Regions from separate parts of the Lysinibacillus sp. OF-1 genome, predicted to be linked through region 2. Evidence: riboswitches for the same ligand, from Rfam matches in the RefSeq annotation. Region 2 holds a riboswitch; the other holds the start of a gene.

Region 1 (9,109 bases), 570 kb from region 2:
CCTGCTTTAGCTTTATTTAATGCTTGTTTTAATTCCTCCGCATTCTTTACATTAAATTCACTCACTTTTTCTGGTGGAATAACCGGATCGGGTGCCACATTTCCTCCACCTGTATTTGGAACCCCTGTACTTGGCGAAGAACCTCCAATAATGGCTTTAATTTGGGAAGCAACCGAGGCATAGTTTGTTATAATTTTTGTTACCGTTGAACCTGCTGGAATCGACAAGTCATTTATTAGTAAACCTGAACCGATTGTAATTCGAGCATCAGCGTTTAGAACCGTTAAATATTTCACTAAACCAATAGCATTCAATTCTAACTCCACTGCCGTAGGAAGCAACAATCGTTCAAACTTTACATTCCCAGTCATATTCAGTTTTGCCGTAGATTCAATTGTTACCTTCGTTGCTGATCCATCAATATTTATAGCAGCAATGGGAGCTGCTATGATAATTTCAGGAATCACCGTGTCCGTCACAATCGAAATATTTTGACGCTTGACTTGTACTTTTTCTGTGTGCGAATTTTTGATTTTCAATACAAGTGTACTTTGACCATCTATTGCATCAGCTATAATTAAATCGCCAGTAATTGTAGTACCATCAAATTCCATTTTCCTCTTAACATTTGAGGTAATGGTTACATTTCCTGTAACTGATACATTTTTAACAGTCACACCATCTGCGTTAATTGTTATCGAATCGAGCGTTGCATTTGTATTGAATACAACGCCCATCTCTGCTGAACCTGCCTTATTTAAAACAACGTTATTTACTTTTGTTATAATCCCATTTTCAATAGTTGCTGTAATTTTTGCTCCTGTTAGTGCGGTTTTATTTTTAGTTGTAAAAATTGACTTTACTGAATCACCAAATAAATAAGTTTTACCATTAATAGCAATTTCATTCGCTGTATATTTTTCAACTTTAAACGTTACACTTTGAGAAGGTTGAGTAGTCGGATTACTAACAGCTTCTGAACGAGTAATAAATGCAGCCAGTTGTCCTCGTGTTACATTGGAAGAACCATCAAATAATGTAGCTGTCTTACCAGTCGTTACGTTGTTTTCATATAAAGCAGCAATCGCTTCTTTATAATCTGCACGCACATCAGTGAACGGTAATGAATTCGTATTTGAAGCTTTTAAATTAAAAGCGTTCGCTAAAATTTTTGCTACATGGTTACGTTGAATAAATTCATCCTGACGGAATGTTCCATCCTCATAACCATTAATAATCCCCTTTTCCTTTAATGCAGCAATTGCACCAAAATATACATGATTAGTAGGAATATCTTTAAAGTTTGGATTGCTAACATTCGATGTATCCAGTCCTAATACACCCGCAATAATTTTAGCAGCTTGTCCACGTGTTACGTTTTGCTCAGATTTAAATGTCCCATCTTGGAACCCATTAATAATGCCACGATCATTTAAATTTTTAATCTCGTCATAAAATGGATGCGTTCGTTGTACATCCTTGAAACTACTAGCTTCAGATGCAATCGGTGCTACTACTACCGCTGAAGCCGTTAATGCCATTGCTGTTATTGCTTTTAAATACTTCGATTTTCCCCATTTACGCATACTTAGAGTAATACCTCCCATTCCTATTTAATAAGGATGATTTTGAATCCAATCAATACAATTAATTGTAATTATTAAACATTGCCAAAATATTGTTTAACATAGTAATTTTAACAGAAAAATAATAAATATATTGTTATTTAATATTAATATTCTAAATTTTTTGTAAAATGTTTATATTAAACTTTTACAATATTATTTAGAATAGTAGTTTTATAATAAAACCTCATTTTCTGTAATTACATTTTCACATGAACTAAAGGGCAATTGTGCCCCTCACCTCTATTAGACATTGAAAGGCCCGACACAAAAGTAAAACCTCTATAACTTTTGTACGGGAGGGCTGAAATAACCGAGGAGTTGGCACATTTGCCTGAACGTAGATAATACTCTTACCTTAAAGTTAACCTCAATGTCATATCCTTAATAGGAAAAAAGCCAGTGAGTATCCATCTCGCACTGACCTAAAAAAAGGAGACAAATAAAAACACCTTTCGTTGAAAAACGGGTATTAAATACAAAACATTCAACGTGGAGGTGTTTTTTCTATGGGTACTAAACCAATCTCCTTTTTGTTTTACTTGTAATACATCTCAAAAGATTATTGACTACAGATTCTCTTCTGAACATTCTTTATTGACCATCTTTTTATTGTCAGTATGAATGCTTTTCATTCCTTCAAAAAACGAATACTCTTCCCTTAAACATTTCTCTAACTCTTCGTTATCCTGCGGAAGCTGTGCTAAGTAATGTTTAGAAAAATGAATCCTATTTTGGATTTCTTGTTGGTTCTGTGTTGTCGTTCCGTGTCCTGGTATATGGGTTGTTATTTGATGATGCAGTAAAATATCTTCAGCTTTACGAATAGTATTGACATAGTCTTTATAACTGCTAAAAATGAAAGGAAACTCAATATCTGACAAGTAATCTCCCGAAAGAAATAGCCCATACGGCTCTATCACTGTAAATAAACCATCATTCGTATGACCAGGTGCTTGATAAAATGTCATAGTTATCGAATCTAACTCTAATGTTTGCCCATCCTCTGAAACGACAATATCTACTGTTGGATATACAGGAGAATAGCTCCTCTGTATATAATAGCTTTGATCAAATTGTTTGATTTTTTGAATGCTTTTTGCTTTGTTCGGGTTTTTATCAAATTGTTTAGATGCAATTACCTTTGCTCCTGGAAAGGCCCCTGAACCAATAATATGGTCAAAATCGCTATGAGTGTAAATAATATATAGTTGCTTATCACCTTTCATGTTGTTTATGTAAGCCTGAATTTCTCCAATTTCGCTAGGTAACCAATTAGGATCTGTCATAATTATCGCTTCATTCGTTTGAATGATAGCCGAAGTAGTCATATACAATGCACTTTGAAAAACAGTAATATTATCTTTTTGGAATTGAATCATCATGAACCTTCCTTTTCCCCTTTTAAAAGGGAGCATCTTTAAGTGAGTATTTTAGATTTTGAACAGGAATTTCTTATTTATAGAGTTCGAGCAAAATCAGTAAATTCCTTCTTTAAGGAAAAGTGGAAGGTACTAGGAATTATTTTTTATGTACATATTTAATACAAAAGCATCTTTATTGATATCCTTTAGGATTAGCAACAGAATGTGATTTCTCTGTAGTTTTGTCGATTTTGAGAATCCATTCATTCCGATTTAATCTAGAAAGATTTTTTCTCGCTAAAATATTTTATGATATGATGTTTAGGTTGTTTATCTACTACACATTTATATTCATCTTAGAAAGAGGTATCTATGCACAACTCACAATTATCCAAGCGACATTGGTTACTCATTTTAACACTTACGTTATTGACATTTGTACTAGGGACAAGCGAATTTGTTATAGTCGGAATCTTAACTGATATTTCCTCAAGCCTTCAAATGACTAATGCAAAAGCAGGCACACTTGTTTCTGCATTTGCCATTACATTTGCTATTGCCACACCACTAGTGATGTCAGCAACAAGTCATTTTCCAAAGCGTAAATGGATGTTGTTTTTGATCCTTTCTTTCATCGTCCTCAATGCTTTTTGCGTCATTTCAACGAGCTACATCATGCTGCTTGTACTTCGTATTATGACAGCGATTGTAACAGGAGTATTAATCTCTCTAGCCATGATTGTTGCAAGCGAAACCATGCCGATAAACAAACGCGGACTTGCTATATCATTCGTTTTTGGTGGTTTCACACTAGCAAATGTCGTAGGAGTACCAATTGGTATTGTAATCGCAGGCTGGTATGGTTGGAATGCCACTTTCATGTTAACAACCTTTCTAGGTGGTTTGGCGTTTTTGGCATCCTTTTTTGTCTTACCTAATCAACTCAGCCAAGTACGTAGTTCGATACGGGATCAGTTTTCTTTAATGATCAAGCCGCGTATTTTAATGGCCTTTTTCATTCCTGCTCTAGGATTTGGGGCAACTTACGCTGTCTTTACGTACCTTGTTCCTATTTTGAAGGGAATGGGAGCACCAAATAATTCTATTAGTCTAATCTTATTTGGTTATGGGTTTATTTCGATTTTCAGCAATATCCTCGCCAGTAAAATTGCCAGTCATAATGCTATCGGTCGCCTTCGCTTTGTTTTTCTTGTGCAGGCTATTGTTCTGACAAGTTTATTTTGGACTACAAATCATTTTATTTTAGGGCTGGTCAATATTGGCTTAATGTCATTAATGGCTATCCTCTTAACAACATCTACTCAGCTTTATTTAATAGACCTCGCTGAAATTTACCAACCCAGTGCGAAAGGATTGGCTGCTTCACTTATGCCTGTAGCAAGTAACGTAGGTATCGCTTTTGGTTCTGCATTAGGTGGAATTGTTTATCATCAGGGAAATTTAATGAATGTTACATGGGTCGGTGGGATTGTTGCCGTCTGTGCAAGTTTGCTAACTTTTCTTAGTCACCATTTAGATCAAAAACTAGAGAAATCAGCATAAAAATGATAGAAACAATTGAAAATGCAATAAGACCTTTAAAATTAAACTAGGCAGATTCGCATTATAAAACGAATCTGCCTGTTTTACTTATAGCTCTGTCTCGTCAAAATGAACGGCATCTCTTGTGGAATATGCCTAATCAATGTTTTCAACGAGTTATCCTGTAATTAGATGTTTTTCTTTCATTGTACCAACTTGATTTAAAATCATTGCGCCAAACATTTGAATAATTGTCTTCACAATAATTTGTCCGAAAATGGCGGATGGTACGGCTTCCCAAGGTAATATATTAGCTCCAAGTGGACTCAAGCCGATTACTACGAAAATTGCAGAATCCAAAAATCCTCCAACAAGACCACTGTAGAACACACGCCAAGCCATTGGTAATTTTAATCGAGTATAGATTTCTGTATCAGCTGTTTCAGCGACAACAAATGATAGTGCTGACGCTACCACAATCAAAAGTGTATCCCCCAGTAGGAATGACACTACTGCTGATAAAATTAAAGCTGTAATAATAAATAAATACGTCTTTGCTCTACCATATTTATTTTGTACAAGGTCCCGAAAAATAAAGGTTGCCCCAATTAAAAACGTCCCCATTGGAACAATAAACATACCAAAGTGCAATGGTGCAAATGCTGCCGTTACTACATTAGCGATGACAATAGATAATAAATAAAACAATATTCTCATACTACTACTCCTCAATTTAAAAACATTTTTGTAATGGGACACTATACGCCTCTTTTATTTCCCCAAACAAGGGCATGTAACTGTGGTAGTACTTTAACATCTCTTAATTCTTCATCCTTCATCACTCTATCAATCAATGCATGATATTTATCCAATAAATGCATAATTAATTGTGAATTGTCAGTTGTCATGAGATCATCATTACCGACTTGAAGATAAAAAGGAATCATTGGATATCGATGGTGAATTTGTTTAGCATAATCGTAATCCTCTTGATTAAAAACGACTATTTTGAGAGATATATGGTGATTACTGTTTTGATTTTTAAGCTTTTCGAAGATATATGAGAGCACCGAATAGTCTGTGGTCATTCCAGAACTAGGTGGCTTTGGAGAAATGGTCAGTTCATCAATCTCATGCATCCATTTTTGCCACCTACTTCCCTGTGTTTCCACCCCAATTTTTATGTTGTTTTCTTTTAAAATGGCAATGAGCTCAGCTAAATGTGGATTGAGTGCAGGATTGCCGCCTGAAACCGTGACAAATGAGAAGCCATTGCCTCCAAGACGTTTCAACTCAGTCCAAATCTCTTCCGCTGTCATTTGGACAATCAGATGCTTTCCACTGCCATCCCAAGTAAACGATGAATCACACCAAGAACAGGAATAATCACAACCTGCAGTTCTCACAAACATTGTCTTCTGGCCAACTACCATCCCTTCACCTTGAATCGTCGGTCCAAAAATCTCGATAACAGGTACCTTACTCACCTTCCATCCACTCCCGTCTCGCTTCTGCATAGCTTGTCGGAGTTTCATATAACCTAATAAACTCTACACATGCACCGTTATAGCTTGGTTCATCAAGCAATGCCTCTGCCAACTTTTCATAAATCCAAACTACCATGTTTTCTGCTGTCGTATTCATGGGTGGAAGCGTTTCATTTAAATAACGATGATCCAAATGAATCTCTATTTTTTGTTTCCATATTTTTTTTATATCGCCAAAATCAATCATCAAACCGCGTTCATCTGTGTAGCCACTCAATCCCAATACTACACGATAGGTATGACCATGTAGGTTTTTACATTTTCCCTCATAATGATGTAAATGATGAGCAGCATCAAAGGTAAATTCTTTGCTTACAAGAACACGCTTTGCATGATAGTTCAATTGATCTCTTTGAATATCCTCATCTATTTTTTGGAGCTTATCGACGATTTTAAAATCTAACATCCCTTAAGACTCCTTCCTATAACGCAAATACTCATCAAGCCCTTTTTTTCGCAGTTTACATGCTGGGCATTCACCGCAACCATCCGCTATAACACCGTTATAGCAAGTCAACGTTCTTTCTCGAACAAATTCCAATGCCCCAAAACGATCAGCAAGCTCCCATGTCTGTGCCTTATTCAGCCACATCAACGGTGTATCAATAACAAAAGAATCATCCATCGATAAATTTAACGTTACATTCAAGGATTTAATAAAAACATCTCGGCAATCCGGATATCCGCTAAAATCTGTTTCACAAACACCCGTCACGATATGCTTAGCTCCTACTTGACTCGCTAAAACACCAGCAAATGAAAGAAAGAGAAGATTACGACCAGGCACAAAAGTCGATGGCAGCTCACCATTATCTCCGTCTTCTACTGTAATATCTTGTCGTGTCAAAGCATTCGGAGCAAGTTGGTTTAGGAGTGACATATCAAGAGTATGATGCTTGATTCCAAGTTCACTCGCTATCTCTTTTGCACATTCAATTTCAAGACGATGCCTTTGACCATAATCAAAAGTGACTGCCTCAACCTCTTTAAAACGTTCCCTTGCCCAAAACAAACAAGTTGTACTGTCCTGACCTCCACTAAATACAACAATTGCTTTTTCCTGCTTCATCTATAAAACTCCCTTATATCGAAAAAACAGCACTCTAAGAAAAAGTGCTGCTTTCTTCTTAGTTTTTTTAAGAGGGTAGCTAAAAACCTCTTTCTTGATATAACTATTCAAATCTTCATTTATCGATTATCAATTTTTTCTGGATTAAGATCGTGATTTATTAAACGATAATTGGCAATTTCCTCGTATTTCGTTCCTGGCTTCCCATAGTTACACCATGGATCGATCGAAATACCCCCACGTGGCGTAAACTTCCCCCAAACTTCGATATATCGAGGATCAAGCAATGCAATTAAGTCATTCATAATGATGTTAACGCAATCTTCATGGAAATCACCGTGATTTCTAAAACTGAATAAATACAATTTTAGTGATTTACTTTCAACTATTTTTTTATCTGGGATATAGGAAATGTACATCGTAGCAAAATCAGGCTGATGTGTAAGCGGGCATAAACTAGTAAACTCTGGACAATTAAATTTAACGAAATAATCTCGATTGGCATGCAGATTATCTACAGCCTCCAATACCTCAGGTGCATAATCATATGAATACTTTGTACCTTGATTACCTAATAGGGTTAAATCCTTTAATCCTTCTTCATGACTTCGGCCAGACATAAAAAAACCTCCTTGTAAAATGTTTCCCAACACTTTTCAAGAGAGGCATCACCAAGCATTCTATTTAAAACATACGTAAACACATAAAAAAAAGCCACGTCCAATATGGACATGGCATTATTGTCATGTTTCCATAGTTTTTTATAGAGGGTATCCGCTATGAACCTCTCCCGTTCTAGTCCGGGCATTCTTTTCTTCAATATCGTACAAAAAATAATACAGCACGTCAAATGGATTTTTTTAAAAAATCTTTCTTGGTTTGAAAGCATTACTAAAGAATTGATTCAAAGGATTTAGAATCGGATTTTTATATTTTCTTTAGAACCGTCGCACTTACTTATGGTACGGTTCTCCCTGTCTTACTAAGTAGTAAAGCGTCATCGTAATCAAACCAAAAAGTTATACACTTTATATCCTTTCGGTTTGGCTCAATTTCAATTTTTTTAATTAACGCTCTTAAAAGTAACTTTCTTTGTTCAAAGGTAGCGGTTTTGTATAGGCTATCGAAATGTTCAAGGGCTTGATAAATCGTCTCTTTAGTAATAGTTGATTCGCTTTGTAAATCTTCATATTCCCTTTCAACCCGCCTCTTTCTTTCCTCCATATCATCTATATCCTTTAGGATTGATTCGGCTTGCATATTATAAACCCTCGCTCCAAGCTTTTCAGAGGAATAGTCACTATTAAGCTTATTTAATAAGGCTTTTTTCTTCTCCAGATTTTTACTATTCAACAATAAAGTATTTTTCATTGAGCTTTTTTCAAGTAGTTTTTGACTTTCAATCCTCTCAAGCACATCTTCAACTATCGTCATATCGTTTAATAGCTCTTTAACCCTTTGGAGTACCTTCTTTTCGATACTTTCTTTACCAATTAAATTTGATTTACAAGCTTTTAAGCCTTTACTGGCAAATGCTTGACACATATAGTATAAATGATAACCGCTCCCATCTCTTTTTTTCGACTTACTCATTACAGTTCCAGCACCACAAGCAGGGCAACGGAGAATTCCCGAAAGAATAAAATCGCCATGAAAATTTCTATTTTTTGATACACTCTCTTTATTAGTATTATTAATTGTTTGGGCTTTAGCCCATAAATCGAGGGAAATTATTGCTTCATGCTTTCCCTCGACTAAAACATAATCTTTAGTAACTCCATTGCGCCTTTTAGTATTCCAGTCCTTTCTCTTCCCCCATCTACACTTACCTATATAAACTTCATTCTCTAATATTGTCTTGATCGTACCGATACTAAAAAGATTTCCCTTTTTTGATCTATAACCTTCCTCATTTACGGTTTTAGCAATATATTTATATCCCTTACCTTCTGCCCTTAACTC
Region 2 (9,109 bases):
AGCCATTCCAATTTTCATGACTGATTTTATAGAAAAGTACGAGATTACTTCAACAGAAAGTGCCTTATTTTTGGCGTCACAAAGAGGGGAATTTTATCATCAAGAGGCGCTGGTCTCATTGTTGGAAAAGATCCCTGTTAATGAAAATGATTTAATATGTGCAGCTTCATATCCATTAAATGAGGAACCAAAAACGCAATATATACAACAGGGATACGAAAAGAGGCGATTATTTCATAATTGTGCGGGCAAGCATTTAGGATTTTTAACTGCATGTCTTGCAAACGGTTATGATTTCAAGCACTACTATCATCCAGACCATCCATTGCAACAAATGATAAAAAAATACATTGCTTATTTGAGTGAATATGATGAGGGGAAAATTCATACAGGAATAGACGGTTGTGGCGCACCAGTCTTTGCCATTCCACTAAAAAATATGGCAATAGCCTATTTAAAGCTAGCGCGGCCAGAATTAATTGATAATCTACCAATTCGTGAAGCAGTAGTAAAGCTTAGCGCAGTCATGAATCAAGAAAATCATATTATTGCGGCTCAAAACTTTATTTGTACAGCATTATTAAAAGATCCTAATATTGTAGCGAAGGGCGGAGCACAGGGCGTATACTGTTTTGCCTTGCGAAATGAAGGAGTAAGTTTTGCTTTGAAAATTATGAATGGCTCAGAAAGTCCGTGGCCGAATGTAATTGCTTCTGTATTGGAACAAATTCAGTATACAAATCAAGAAACGATTGAGCGTATTAAAGCCTTGTCTCCTGCATTTGTGCGTAATGACGCAGGGCAGGAAGTAGGAGAAATTGTTTCTACAATTAAAATCGTATAGAGGTGAAGGTACTTGTATGTTTTGGCAATTGACGGTGGTGGAACAAAAACAATTGCGACAATCTCAACATTTCGTGGGCAAGTTATAGCACTAGCAGAAACAGGTAAAAGTAATCCCACATCTATGAGCTTAGAGCAATTTACGCAGACGATAACAGAACTAATAAATGATTTAAAAAGACAACAACCTTATGATTTTCATCAAATTACGAAGTGCCATGCGGGACTATCTGGCGTAACGGAAAATAATAATGAGGAGATTACCCACACATTACTAACCTCGCTATTACCTGAAGGCTGTCAATTATCACTGTCGAATGATGGGTTGAACGCGCTGTATGCTGGTACATTAGGTCAGTCTGGCATTGTACAGATTTCTGGTACAGGTGCAATTACATTAAGTATAGATTCGTCTGGCAGAGTTGAGCGTACGGCAGGATGGGGCTATATTTTTGATGATGAAGGCAGTGGCTATGATATTGGTATTCGCACATTAAAAGCGGTGTTTAAAGCATTTGATAAAAGAGGGCCAGAAACGAGCCTCACATCCTCAGTATTAAATTATTTTCAATTACAATCCATTCCACAAATAATTGAAATTGTTTATGGAAAAGGACATCCGAGAGATACAATCTCTCCTTTAAGTAAGATTGCCATTGATTGCGCTAAAAGAGGTGATGCTGTAGCGAACACGATTCTGGATCAAGTGTGCCATGTTTTTTATCAAAGTATAGATGCTTGTTACAAAAAAAATCCGTTTTCAGATACGCGTGTCAAAGTCGTGCTAGCTGGTGGAGTTTTTAATGAGTTGACGTTATTTATTGAAAAATTAGCCTCCATTGATAAAAATAATAGCAATCAGTATGACTTTATGGGTGCTTATAGCCTACCAGTTGGCGGTGCCGCATTAGCCGCATTAAAACTACCTAATAATGAAGCGAAAATATTTATCGATCAATATAATGCTAGTATTAAGGAGTTTTTAACTAATTAATCCCCCCTTTTAATTTAGCAAGTAGAGAATAGGAAGGTCTTTTCTCTACTTGCATTTTGTTAGTCCTCTACTTTAAACATATTACCTTTATATGACTTATGAATAGTCATAACAATTCCCATAAGCATGATGTTCGATAATATTGATGATGAAGGAGCTTAATTTACCCTACTGGAGTGGACAAAAAGACAGCTAATCCCACCTAGTAGAAGAAAATGAACTACTAAACTTACATCCAACCTCTTGAGTTGAGACAAATATAATACCTCCATTCTTTATTAATACGATAAACGTTTGGAATGCATGGAAGGTTACGGTGGCAGAAATAGTATAATTAAGGATCAATGGTAGGGAGTTATTTGTGTGGTAAATTACCTATATAAAACTAGATAATGGGCATAAATTCTTAATTCTTCTTGCAATCTTTACAAAAACATAACACTGGCTTTATATCTTCATACTATCATTATTGGTAAGAGTTGGAGGAGGAGCCAAGGATCATGCATTTTTTCCGTTTCATAAAGGTGAAGGACAAGTTACTTGTACTCATGATTGTTTGTGTATTATCGAATGTATTGCTGGGTGTATTTAGTGTGGATTATTTAAGGAAGATGTCGTGGCATGCAAGTGAGAGTTACACACAGGGACTTGTCCCAATCGGTTGGCTGAATGAGCTAGAAGAATCACAGCGTCAATTAGATTTTATCGTAGATGCTCAGGGTGACTATCAAGAAATGACGGTTATTTTAAAAGAGATGGCACAGCCTTTAAAGCAATTGGATAGCCAAGAAATTGATAAAAAAATGAGTCATCAAATTAAAAAATTTAAATCCTTGCTGAAGAAACAAGGAGAATTGATTGAGAGTTATAAGCAATTGAACCAAGGTGAGCTAGAGCAGTTCTATTCGCTGACATTTCTACCAATAAGTCAGGAAAGCCATACATTATTAGAAGAAACACAAAATTATTTGGTTGAAAAAGCGAAGGATCAACAGAAGTATTATCAACAAGATGTGCAATTTGGTTATTGGTTACTAGGTGGCGTATGCTTAGCAGTGGTGTTGCTTGTCATTCTGATAGGATTTATCGCAACTAAGGCAGTCAATGTACCAACACGTCAATTGAAATCATTATTAAAACGAGCAGAACAAGGCGATTTCACTGCGAATGCAAGTTATGTTGCCCATGATGAGCTTGGTGAGGTAGTACTGTCTTACAATCAAATGGTCACAGAGGTAAAACACCTACTCCATACTGTAACGGACAGCGCCTATGAAGTAGAAGAAATGACAGGTAAATTGCAAGGATCCTCAGAGCAATCATCAACAACAACGTTAAAAATAGCAAAAGATGTACAATCTATTTCAGATTCAACGGCTGCTTCTACTAGTAAATTGGCTTCCAATACTGCTTCTTTAGAGGAAGTTTTAAATGATGTACAAGTCATTTTAGAAAAAGTGCAGGTCGTGGAAAGCTTTGCGCATCAAACAGCAAGAGATGCTGAGAGTGGAACTGAAATTGTACAGGCTAATTTAATGCAAATGCAAGTGATTAAGCAGGCCGTAGAAAAATCGAATACAGCTATCTTTAACTTGGTTGAGCGTGCCTCATCAATCGATCAAATGATTGAGGTCATAGAAAAAATAACAGCACAAACCAACTTACTAGCGTTAAACGCATCCATTGAAGCAGCAAGAGCAGGAGAACATGGAAAGGGGTTTGCAGTTGTAGCCAATGAGGTGCGGAAGCTTGCGGAACAAACAGTCCAATCAACACAAACGATTACATCCATTGTACAAAACATCCATTTAGATTCGAGCTATGCAGTACAAATGATGGAGGGCGTGTTGTTGGCTACTGAAAAAGGTGTTGCCGTAACAGGACAAACAGCGACAAGTTTTGATCAAATTTTAGAAAAAGTACATACAATCAAGCCTTATATGATGGAAGTATCTGCTACAGTTCAAGAGATAGCCACTCACACCCAAAAGGTGAGTGAGGATGCGGTTATGTTAACAGCTATATCGGATACGAATGCTGTATCCACTAAGCATGTTGCTACATTAACAGCAGATCAATTAACAGCTCAACAACAATTCCATAATTACATTAAAGAATTGCGCAAAGTATCAAAAGTTTTGCAAATTGCTGTTAAACGTTTTTCAATCTAATTTAATATTAAAGAATAATGTTGAAAAGGAGTCTTTTTTGCGGAAATTAGCAAAGAAGGTTCTTTTTTTGCGTGGTTACAAAACTAGTTTATGAAAGATTTAATTTTTTGTATTTTTGAGGTGTACAATTGTATTTTGTATATTTTTGTAGCACAATATTTTTTGAGTGCTCATATACTGGAAGTAAGGGATTATATGTTCCTTTTAATGAATATTATTAATATAATTGTTGTATTTTCAAAACGAACACATTATAATGAGTTTCATTGAAAGTGTTATTAAATCAATGTTTATCAATATATATTTGTACTTTCAGCAAGTACAATTGTTCATATGTGGAGGTTTTGAGAAATGAAAAAGATTATTGTTACTGGGGCACTTGGTCAAATTGGTTCTGAGCTTGTAGAAAAACTTCGTGGTATTTATGGAGAGGACAATATACTTGCTACAGACATTAGAAAGCTTGAACATACTAAGGGCCCATTTGAAATATTGGACGTGACAGATGGACAAAGAATGCACGATTTAGCAAAGGACTTTGGTGCAGATACGATGATGCATTTAGCAGCATTACTATCAGCCACAGCTGAAAGAAATCCATTGTTAGCTTGGAATTTAAATATGGGCGGTTTAATGAATGCATTGGAAGTTTCTCGTGAGTTAAATATGCAATTTTTCACGCCAAGTTCAATTGGAGCATTTGGTCCATCTACACCGAAGGAAGATACACCGCAGGATACTTTGCAACGTCCAACAACTATGTATGGTGTAAATAAGGTAGCGGGTGAATTATTATGCGATTATTACTTCAATCGTTTTGGTGTTGATACACGTGGTGTACGTTTCCCTGGATTAATTTCTTATGTAACACCTCCAGGTGGTGGTACAACTGATTATGCAGTAGAAATTTTCTATGAAGCAATTGAGCAAGGTAAGTACACATCTTATATTCAGGAAGGTACGTTTATGGATATGATGTACATGCCAGATGCCTTACAAGCTATTGTAGATTTAATGGAGGCAGATGGTAGTAAGCTCGTTCATCGCAATGCCTTTAATATTACAGCGATGAGCTTTGAACCATCACAAATCGCAGCTGAAATCAAGAAGCATTTACCAAATTTCACAATGGATTATCAGGTTGATCCAGTGCGTCAAGCGATTGCAGACAGCTGGCCAAACTCTTTAAATATTGACGCAGCTCAAAAAGAGTGGGGCTTCAAAGCAGAGTATGATTTAGCCAAAATGACGATAGATATGTTAGAAAAACTAAAAATGAAACTGCATAAAAAGGCAATTTCCTAATCGTTAAAGGAACGGATGTAGAATTAGTCTACATCCGTTTTTTTATGTGTCTGTAAAAGAGAATTGTTGGCATACATAGATTAAATTACGTAACTGAAATATATTAGTGTTCTGAATATTGACAGTTCCTAAAAGCTAAACTTTGTGATAGTATTGCCGAAATATACCTAGATCATTGATATAGTTAAAAGAGCGATTTCCTTTTATGGAAGTTGCTCTTTTATTGAATTATTTAGTTAACATGTGGAAAACCTGTTCCACGTCTTTATCACCACGACCTGAGATATTAATAATAATGCTTTCTTCAGATGATAAAGTTGGTGCTAATTTTAGAGCATGTGCGACCGCATGTGAGCTCTCAAGGGCAGGAATAATCCCTTCAACCTTCGAAAGTACTTGAAATGCCTCAAGGACTTCTTTGTTTGTCACAGTCACATACTCAGCACGGCCAATTGTTTTTAAATGACTATGTTCTGGACCTGCTCCAGGGTAATCTAAACCAGCAGCTATTGAATAGGTTGGTAGTGGATTGCCGTCTGCATCCTGTAATACTAAGCATTTGAAGCCATGTAGCTCTCCGGGCGAACCTTCGTTTAATGTAGCAGCTTGATCTGGCTCTATTCCAATAAGACGAACCTGTTCATCTGCAATGTAGTCTGCAAATGCTCCAATGGCATTACTGCCACCGCCAACACAGGCAAGGATCGCTGCTGGTAGCTTTCCTTCTTTTTCTAAAATCTGTTCACGACTTTCGCGACTAATCACAGATTGGAAGTGTTTAACCATTGATGGGAAGGGATGTGGCCCAACTGCTGAACCTAATAAGTAAAACGTTGTTTCATAGTTTTCGACTAAGTCAGCGAATGCTTCATCAACTGCATCCTTTAAACGTCCTTGCCCTTTATCAACAGCTACTACGTTCGCGCCAAGAAGCTCCATGCGAAACACGTTCAATGCTTGACGTTTTGTATCCTCTAAGCCCATATAAATAGTGCAATCCATTCCGAACATGGCACAAGCAGTCGCAGTTGCTACACCATGTTGACCTGCACCTGTTTCGGCAATAACGCGATTTGCCCCCATACGTTTGGCTAGTAAAATCTGTCCCAAGACATTATTAATTTTATGTGAGCCTGTATGATTAAGATCTTCACGTTTTAAATAAATTTTTGCGCCACCCAATTGCTTTGTTAAATTTTCTGCAAAATAAAGTGGGGATTTACGACCAACATACTCACGGAAATAGTAATCCAATTCTTTTTTAAATTCTTCATCATCTTTAAAATTTTGGAAATGCTCATCTAGAATAGTTAAGACATTTTGAAGCTCCTTTGGAACAAAGCTTCCGCCAAATTCTCCAAAATAACCTTTTTTCTCTACTACTTTACTCATCTTTACTCGACTCCTCTATGCTAATTTTCCCATAAAAAAAGCCACTCTAATCCTCTTAAAAAGGACGAGTAACCGTGGTGCCACCTTCATTCGCAATTTTTGCGCGCTTTCTTACTCCGATAACGGGGAGTGAATCGGCCTTACATTTAATAAGGCTGCTCTGAAGTCCATTCACAAGTACCTACTACTGGTTTGCACCATCCACCAGCTCTCTGAAAGTAACCATGCTTGCTACTACTCTTCTTCCTTGCATTTATATTAGAAAGAATTGTAGTTTATTTTCAGAATAGTGTCAAGAAAAAAAGACGAATCTAAAAAGACTCGTCTATTAAATCAAATGATGAAAGTGAAGGCGTTTATTGAGTGCATACATAATCGGTGCACCAACAGCTAACACAATAAACTCACCTGCCGCCACTGTTAGCCAAGTCCAGAAGAATGGTAGTTCTAAGGCCAAATTCAACTCGAAGGCAATAATAAACATTGTGCAAGTAAATAATAATGTATTGATAATTAAACGTGCCCAAATATTTTTGACATATTTACAGATTAAAATGAACAGTCCAAGTGTAATCATCGAATGACCAACACCAAACACTAAATCGTAAATGCCAAGTGGTGAAAATAGATTAGAGATCAATACGCCAATAATGATCCCTACGGCAAAGCGTGGGTTAAAGGCAACTAAATGGTTAAACATTTCAGATACACGGAATTGTACCTCTGTAAAACCAAACGGTGCAACAAGCATTGTCACCGCAATATATAGCGCTGCAATAATACCACTTGCTGCTAAAAATTTTATCTTCATATTCATTTCTCCTTAGTTTTTTTGCGTGGGATGGTTACGAACCACGGTGCTTTCACACAAGACAATATTTTATTATAGATATCTAGCAGAAGTCAAATGTCAGACTTTTTGTCTATATGACACACTTCGTAAAATTGTCATAAATATTTTTTACTGTTTTTTAAAAAGAAAGCAAATAACTAAAATAGCGTAGTTTAGCGGTTTAAAGCGGCAAATTGAATGAAAAACTAAAATGTTTCGTGAGTTTTAAAAGTCAGAACATTCATAATGTTGTTGACGGAGCTTGATAATAACGATAATATAGCGATACATTCACACTTTGTTTGGATAAAGTGTGATAGATATTGAGAATATAATCGGGGGGATTATTTGTGAAGAACAGTGTAAAAAAGCTTTCATTCCTTCTTTTTGGATTAGTGTTACTACTTGCTGCTTGCGGTAGTAGCGGATCTAGTTCAACAGATTCAAAAGGGAATGAATCAAACAATGCAAGTGAGAGCGGGAATACAGAGGATAAAACATATAAAATCGGGATTACTCAAATTGTAGAGCATCCATCATTAAACGCAGCAACGGAAGGCTTTAAAAAGGCAATTGAAGATGCTGGCTTAAAAGTTGACTACGATCCACAAATTGCACAAGGAGATAACAGCCTTAACACAACGATTGCTAACAATCTAGTAAGTGCAAACGTAGATTTAATTTTTGCTAACTCCACACCTTCTGCACAAGCAGCGGCGACAGCCACAAGTGATATTCCAATTATCTTCACATCTGTCACAGATGCTGTTGGTGCGCAGTTAATCGAATCAATGGAGAAGCCAGGCAAAAATGTTACAGGAACAATTGATTTACATCCTGAAACGATTTCTAAAACAGTCGCATTCCTAAAAGAGCTTGGCGCCAAAAAAGTAGGGATGGTCTACAATGCTGGTGAGCAAAACTCTGTTGCACAAGTTAAAGAAGTGAAAAAGGTGATGGATGAACAAGGCTTAACAGTAGTAGAAGCGTCAGCATCTACTTCGGCAGATGTAAAACAAGCAACAGAATCACTAATTGGTAAGGTAGAGGCTTTCTATATTATTACTGATAATACAGTAGTTTCTGCTTTAGAGTCTGTTATTGATGTTGCTAATACAAATGAATTACCACTTGTTGTGGGAGAGCTAGATTCTGTTGCACGAGGCGGTTTAGCTGCTTATGGTTTTGAATATTTCGATATCGGTTACGAGGCTGGTCAAATGGCTGTGAAAATTTTAAAAGGTGAAGCAACACCTGCCGAGACGCCAGCACAATATCCACAAAATCTGAAACTATTAATCAATAAAAAAGTAGCGGACGATTTAGGAATTGAAATAAAAGATTCTTGGGGTGCAGAACTTCTAGAAAAATAAATGGAAGCGGGGGAGAACTATCCCCGCTTTATCTTCATTTATAAGCAGTAGAAATAATAAAAAGATTTAGGAGATGATTCAACGATGTTTTTAGCATTATTTGGCGCAGTGGAGCAAGGAATCATCTATGCAATTATGGCACTTGGTGTATATTTAACGTTTCGGGTGTTAGATTTTCCGGATTTAACGGTTGATGGAA

Evidence for each region. A riboswitch is a leader RNA that binds a small molecule or an ion and turns the genes downstream of it on or off. The one in region 2 is predicted to bind preQ1.
Region 1: another riboswitch for preQ1. It lies ahead of queF (preQ(1) synthase); the one in region 2 lies ahead of NV349_RS02475 (QueT transporter family protein).

The regions. Positions count from the first base shown of each region.
Region 1 covers NZ_CP102798.1:4,656,848-4,665,956, forward strand. Annotated here, with positions in the region: gene NV349_RS22885 (S-layer homology domain-containing protein) at 1-1,586, opposite strand, end outside; gene NV349_RS22890 (MBL fold metallo-hydrolase) at 2,195-3,007, opposite strand; gene NV349_RS22895 (MFS transporter) at 3,362-4,552, shown strand; gene NV349_RS22900 (VUT family protein) at 4,709-5,248, opposite strand; gene queE (7-carboxy-7-deazaguanine synthase QueE) at 5,290-6,018, opposite strand; gene queD (6-carboxytetrahydropterin synthase QueD) at 6,011-6,484, opposite strand; gene queC (7-cyano-7-deazaguanine synthase QueC) at 6,488-7,147, opposite strand; gene queF (preQ(1) synthase) at 7,267-7,767, opposite strand; PreQ1 riboswitch class I at 7,895-7,941, opposite strand; gene NV349_RS22925 (recombinase family protein) at 8,105-9,109, opposite strand, start outside.
Region 2 covers NZ_CP102798.1:516,306-525,414, forward strand. Annotated here, with positions in the region: gene NV349_RS02450 (asparaginase) at 1-844, shown strand, start outside; gene NV349_RS02455 (N-acetylglucosamine kinase) at 857-1,837, shown strand; gene NV349_RS02460 (methyl-accepting chemotaxis protein) at 2,338-4,008, shown strand; gene NV349_RS02465 (L-threonine 3-dehydrogenase) at 4,360-5,313, shown strand; gene trpB (tryptophan synthase subunit beta) at 5,542-6,705, opposite strand; T-box leader at 6,763-6,962, opposite strand; gene NV349_RS02475 (QueT transporter family protein) at 7,034-7,516, opposite strand; PreQ1 riboswitch class I at 7,523-7,567, opposite strand; gene NV349_RS02480 (ABC transporter substrate-binding protein) at 7,888-8,910, shown strand; gene NV349_RS02485 (ABC transporter permease) at 8,995-9,109, shown strand, end outside.